Linked DNA regions of Sulfuricurvum kujiense DSM 16994. The protein of the gene in region 2 interacts with the protein of the main gene of each other region in a pairwise test. Links are inferred from orthologs where the notes say so. Each region holds a gene or a part of one and is shown on either strand. Other genes may lie near its edges. The genes, in order: rho and nusG.

Evidence for each region.
Region 1: the proteins of nusG (region 2) and rho interact in binary tests that used the Escherichia coli proteins (3 or more experiments, as listed by UniProt). The link is inferred for Sulfuricurvum kujiense DSM 16994 from one-to-one orthologs.

Annotation. Positions count from the first base shown.
Region 1 is NC_014762.1:523,398-526,632, reverse strand. Bases 251-3,155 are described here. They hold rho (transcription termination factor Rho), read left to right. Parts: upstream 251-992; coding sequence 993-2,318; downstream 2,319-3,155. Other genes in these bases: murI (glutamate racemase), read left to right, coding at 2,320-3,066; SULKU_RS02775 (formylglycine-generating enzyme family protein), read right to left, coding at 251-796. Outside these bases: more of SULKU_RS02775, read right to left, coding at 1-250; SULKU_RS02760 (DNA polymerase III subunit gamma/tau), read left to right, coding at 3,193-3,235. UniProt on the Escherichia coli protein: Facilitates transcription termination by a mechanism that involves Rho binding to the nascent RNA, activation of Rho's RNA-dependent ATPase activity, and release of the mRNA from the DNA template.
Region 2 is NC_014762.1:2,302,364-2,305,630, reverse strand. What follows is about bases 88-3,024. They hold nusG (transcription termination/antitermination protein NusG), read left to right. Parts: upstream 88-1,259; coding sequence 1,260-1,790; downstream 1,791-3,024. Other genes in these bases: rplA (50S ribosomal protein L1), read left to right, coding at 2,305-3,000; rplK (50S ribosomal protein L11), read left to right, coding at 1,812-2,237; secE (preprotein translocase subunit SecE), read left to right, coding at 1,065-1,250; rpmG (50S ribosomal protein L33), read left to right, coding at 744-896; tuf (elongation factor Tu), read left to right, coding at 88-705. Also shown: more of tuf, read left to right, coding at 1-87; rplJ (50S ribosomal protein L10), read left to right, coding at 3,107-3,267. UniProt on the Escherichia coli protein: Part of the processive rRNA transcription and antitermination complex (rrnTAC). The complex forms an RNA-chaperone ring around the RNA exit tunnel of RNA polymerase (RNAP).

The DNA.
Region 1 (3,235 bases), 1.8 Mb from region 2 along the record:
ATGGATTCCCGTTGATGACCAGACGAAAGCCGATATCGTTGGCAACCAGATCGGGACGCGAATATCCCCGAAACGAACTTCGAAGACACAAATATCCCGTTTTGTAGCTTCCGCCGCGGCGCACCTTAAATGACTCCCCCTCGGCTCCGCCGATACGGGGGCTGCCGTCATTCGGCGCTCCGTTGTAGTTGGCGAAAAAGTCGTCTTCGCACCATTCCCATACGTTTCCGAGCAGCCCGTAAATCCCTAAACGGTTAGGCAGTTTATCGTCAACAATCGACGTCCGACCGTTCGAGCTGTATTCATAAATAGCGTAGTCATCCAGCAGCGCTTCGGAATCTCCGAATGAAAAGCGGGTATTTCCTCCCGCTTTGGCGGCATATTCCCATTGCGCTTCGGTCGGTAACGCGTAAAAACGTGTTTTCCCCTCAAAACGGTTCATCAGCTCCACGTAGGCTTTGGCGTCAAACCAACTCACCTGCTCCACCGGATGGCGGCGGGAACTCTCCTCTTCAACTTTGTCATTTTTAAAAAAGGAAGGGTTAACACGGGTAAGTTTGAAATACTGTTCTTGCGTTACAGGGTATTTCGCGATCCAAAACCCGCCCAGTCTTACGGGGTGTTCAGGCGATTCGACCTCTCCTCCCTCATTATACTGAGGGTTGCGTCCCATCATATATTCTCCGCCGTCAACATACAAAAACTCCATACCGATCGAATTCGTAAAATGTCTGGGAGTTTCCACCGCGGCTGCCGCGGGTATTTCTTCGGCTTTCTTTTTGAAAAAATCGAACAAGGCAAACCTTTTTAAATATGTTTATTCTACTTAATGAAAAGAGACATAGCAAAAACCGTTCACAATTTGGAAAATTTATATTCTTGACAACCCGCTTCGCTATAGTTTATAATGTCGCAATAAAACAATGACCTGTCGATGACATCTCACCTAAAACTCGCCGATTAAATCCACTACACTTTAAGGCATTCCACGCATGAGCGATACCGCAAAAACTCCTCGAAACAACTCGAAAAACCGAACCCATATACCGGTTGACGGCTTTACGATTGAAGCACTCCGTACCAAAAAGCTTGAAGATCTCCTTGAGATTGCCACCTCGTTAAGTATTGAAGATCCTAACGAACTCAAACGTCAGGATTTGATTTTTGAAATTCTCAAAACACAGGTTCAGCAAGGGGGATTCATCCTCTTTACGGGAATTTTGGAGATTATGCAAGACGGCTACGGCTTCTTGCGTGCCGTTGATCAGTCTTTCAGCGACTCGATGCACGATGCGTACGTTTCCAGCACCCAAATCCGCCGTTTCGCACTTCGTAACGGGGATATCGTTACGGGTCAGGTACGCGCACCGAAAGATCAGGAGCGCTACTACGCCCTCCTCAAAGTCGAAGCGATCAACTACCTCCCTCCCGAAGAGTCGAAAAAACGTCCTTTATTCGAAAATCTTACTCCGCTTTATGCGCTGGAGCAGATCAAACTCGAATACCAGCCGACGAAACTCACCGGACGGATGATGGATTTGTTTGCCCCTATCGGTAAAGGGCAGCGCGGACTGATCGTCGCACCTCCTAGATCGGGTAAAACGGAGTTGATGAAAGAGATCGCCCACGGTATCACCAACAACCACCCCGAAATCGAACTGATGGTTCTCCTCGTCGACGAACGCCCCGAAGAGGTTACCGACATGGAGCGCTCCGTCAAAGGTGAAGTTTACAGCTCGACATTTGACGAACCGGCAAAAAATCACGTCAAAGTCGCCGAAATGGTCATCGAACGGGCAAAACGGCGCGTCGAGCTCGGCAAAGACGTCGTGATCCTCCTTGACTCAATCACCCGTCTCGCACGTGCGTACAATACCGTAACGCCGAGTTCGGGAAAAGTTCTCTCGGGAGGGGTTGATGCGAATGCACTCCACAAACCGAAACGGTTCTTCGGTGCGGCGCGTAACATCGAAAACGGCGGAAGTTTGACGATCATCGCAACCGCCCTCGTCGAGACGGGAAGCCGTATGGACGAGGTTATTTTCGAAGAGTTCAAAGGGACCGGTAACTCCGAGATAGTCCTCAGCCGTAAAATCTCCGATCGCCGTATCTTCCCGGCTATCGATATCCTCAAATCGGGAACCCGTAAAGAAGAGCTTCTCCTCGGACCGGATGTATTGCAAAAAGTATTTGTCCTTCGCTCGATGCTGCATAAACAAGAGGACGAAGTCGAAGCGCTCCGCTTCCTCTACAACACCATGCTCAAAAGCAAGTCCAATATCGAATTCCTTGACAGCATGAACGAGTCGACCAAATAAGATGAGAGTCGGGGTCTTTGACAGCGGTGTCGGGGGTTTAAGCGTCGTCAAATCGCTTTTGGAACATAAACTCTTCGAAGAGATCATCTACTTCGGGGATACCGCCCGCGTCCCTTACGGGGTCAAAGATCAAAACACGATCATCCGATACTCTCTCGAAGCCCTCGAATTTTTCAAAAACTTTGAAATCGACTTGCTCATCACCGCGTGCAACACCGTCAGCGCCTATGCTCTTGATGAGATGAGAGAACACAGCCACTGCGACGTTATCGGGGTTGTCGATCCGGGGGTATTGGCCCTTAAAAATGCGATCCCCTCGAATGACGCCAATATCCTCATCCTCGGGACCAAAGCAACCGTCAAATCGGGAGCCTACGAAAAAGGGCTTCGCTCCCTCGGCTACCGAAACCTCAGTGCTATTGCGACAAGCCTCCTCGTCCCTATCGTCGAAGAGGGGCTGTATGAGGGGGAAGTACTCCAAAGTGCGCTGCACCACTATTTCCGCGATTTGGAAAAAACTCCCGACGCGATCATCCTCGGATGTACCCATTTCCCCCTCGTAGCCCGTGCGATCGATACCTATTTCGAAGGAAAAAGCACCCTGATTCACTCGGGTGAAGCAATCGTCGAATATCTGGAGAGCCATTACGACTTCACAAAACGCTTTGATACTACGAATCTCAAGTTTTTCGCTTCCGAAAATCCCGAAGGGCTTCGCCGCGTCGCCAAAGAGTGGCTGGCACTGTAATCTAAAATTTATCGTAACCACGGTAAAGTAACATATATGATGTTATGCACTAAAACGAATACATCCGTTTTAGTGGTATTTATGCGCACTTTTAAAAGTGCGTAAAATAAATTAAAGAGGTCTCAATTGGGCACATCCGAAGTACTCGCACTTAAATACCGTCCTCGAC
Region 2 (3,267 bases):
GACGATACTCCAATCGTAGCTGGTTCAGCTCTTCGTGCACTTGAAGAAGCAAAAACTGGTACTCTTGGTGAGTGGTCAGCAAAAATCCAAAAGCTTATGGCTGCGGTAGACGAATATATCCCTGAGCCGGTTCGTGAAACTGATAAAGATTTCTTGATGCCTGTAGAGGACGTTTTCTCTATCTCTGGTCGTGGTACCGTTGTTACTGGTCGTATCGAGCGTGGTACAATCAAAATCGGTGAAACAATCGAGATCGTTGGTATCCGTGATACACAAACAACTACCGTAACCGGTGTTGAAATGTTCCGTAAAGAAATGGAAATGGGTGAAGCGGGTGACAACTGTGGTCTTCTTCTCCGTGGTACTAAGAAAGAAGATGTTGAGCGTGGACAAGTTCTTTGTAAACCTAAATCAATCACTCCTCACACAAAATTTGAGGCTGAGATTTACGTATTGAGCAAAGAAGAGGGTGGACGTCATACTCCATTCTTCAACGGTTACCGCCCACAATTCTACGTTCGTACAACAGACGTAACAGGTGCGATCAGCCTTCAAGAAGGTACTGAGATGGTTATGCCAGGCGACAACGTTAAAATTGTTGCTGAATTGATCCACCCGATCGCTATGGAAGAGGGTACTCGCTTCGCTATCCGTGAAGGTGGACGTACTGTCGGTGCTGGGGTTGTTTCTAAAATCCTTGCATAATTTTCCCCAACCTTCGGGTTGGATTAATAAGGTAAAACATGCGTGAAAATATCCATTTAGCGTGTGAAAAGTGTACTCGTCGTAACTATCACACTACTAAAAACAAAAAAACTCACACTGAGAAATTCTCAGTACGTAAGTTTTGTAAATTTTGCCGTGAGCACACGGTTCATAAAGAAGCAAAACTTTAATTTCAGTTCCCTCCTCGAGAGGGTTTTATAGGTCAGTAGTTCCAATGGTAGAGCGCCGGATTCCAAATCCGATTGTTGGGGGTTCGAATCCCTCCTGGCCTGCCACCCATTTTTGACGAATGATGCTCTAGAGCGTTAGTCGTTGGAAATGTCCTGAGGATACAATAAATGAAAAATACATTAAGTCAAACCATTCACAATGCGAAAATGGAACTTGCAAAAGTTATTTTCCCGACAAAGCCGCAAGTAAAACAAGCATTTATTGCTGTTATCGCTGTTGTTACGTTCGTCGTATTGTTCTTGGCATTGGTAGATTTTATCATGTCTTCAACTGTTTCGGCAATTTTGAGTTAAGGAAAATACATGGCACATCGTTGGTACTCGATTCAAACATATGCCGGTAGTGAGCGCAGCGTTAAAGCCGCTATCGAAAACATCATCGCTGAAAACAATCTTCAAGATGTCATTACCGAAGTCATCGTACCGACGGAAGATGTAATCGAAGTTAAAAACGGCAAGAAAAAGATCACTGAGCGCTCATTGTATTCAGGTTATGTGTTCGCAAATATGGATCTATCAATCGAATTGCAGCACCGTATCCAATCGTTGCCGCGCGTAGCTGGATTTATCGGTGAGTCTAACAAGCCGACTCCTCTAAGCGACAATGATATCGCGGTTATTTTGGACCGCGTAACGAACCGTTCGGCTCCGAAACCGAAAGTCTTCTTCGATAACGGAGAGATGGTTCGTATCGTAGACGGTCCGTTTGCGAATTTCACCGGTACGGTAGATGAATACGATCTTGAGCATGGAACACTGAAACTCAATGTCTCTATCTTCGGACGCAGCACTCCGGTGGATATTTCGTATACCCAAGTCGAAAAAATTATTTAATCTCAAAAAAAGGAAGCACAAATGGCAAAGAAAATTACGGGCTACATCAAGTTGCAAGTTCAAGCCGGCGCTGCTAATCCAGCCCCTCCGGTTGGACCAGCACTCGGTCAACGCGGTGTTAACATCATGGAATTTTGTAAGGCGTTCAACGAGCGTACAAAAGATAAGGCAGGTTTTAAACTCCCTGTTGTTATTACAGTATATGCGGATAAAACGTTCTCTTTCATCACAAAACAGCCTCCGGCTTCTGCTCTCATCATGAAAGCAGCCGGTCTAAAAAAAGGGACTGATAATCCGATGAAAAACAAAGTGGGTAAAATCACTAAAGCTCAATTGATGGAAATCGTTAAGCAAAAAATTCAAGATATGAACACAGACGACGTCGATGCTGCAGCTGCAACAATTGCTGGATCATGCCGTTCAATGGGTGTTGATATCGTAGATTAATTCTACATAACTCTTCGACCGCAAAGAGGCTAAACCTTGCGGCAGATTCTAATATTGGAGAATTCAAATGGCTGGAAAACGCTATAAACAACTAAGTGAAAAAATTGATATGACAAAAAGCTACTCTGTAGCAGACGCTGCTGCGTTTGTTAAAGAGCTTAAGTCTGCAAAGTTTGACGAAACAGTCGAAATTGCTTTGAATCTTGGTGTTGATCCTCGTCACGCTGACCAAATGATCCGTGGTGCCGTTGTGCTTCCTCACGGTACAGGAAAAGTGGTTCGTGTTGCGGTTTTCGCAAAAGGTGCAAAAGTAGACGAAGCTAAAAATGCAGGTGCTGACATCGTCGGTGCTGAAGATTTGGTTGAACAAATCAAAGCAGGTAACATTAACTTCGATATCGTTGTCGCTGCACCCGATTGTATGGGACTTGTCGGTCAAGTAGGACGTATCCTCGGGCCAAAAGGGATGATGCCGAATCCTAAAACAGGAACGGTTACAGCAGATATCGCAAAAGCGGTTAGCAACGTTAAAGGCGGACAAGTAAACTTCCGTGTTGACAAAAAAGGGAACATCCATGCCGGTATCGGTAAAGTGAGTTTCGACACTGATAAAATCGCTGAAAACATCAAAGCGTTTGTCGGTGCTATCAACCGTGCGAAACCGTCGACTGCAAAAGGTCGCTATATCAAAAATGCCGCTCTTTCATTGACTATGAGCCCGGCGATCAAATTCGAAACGCAAGAACTTTTGGATATCCGTTAATCAACGGATACCCGACTTTATCTTATGGACTTAAGACAGTAGGGGGCTTAGGCCTTAATCGGAGTCACTCCGCCCCGCTTGAAGTTATGTCTGGAAAGGAGAAACTATGAATAAATCACAGAAATCTGAGATTGTTAGCGCTTTGACTACAGAGTTTAAATCTTCTGCAGCGGTAATTATGTGTGACTATCGCGGTTTAGCAGTGTCTGAACTCGAAGCACTCCGTAAAATTGCTCGTGAAAAAGACGCAAAAGTACAAGTTGTAAA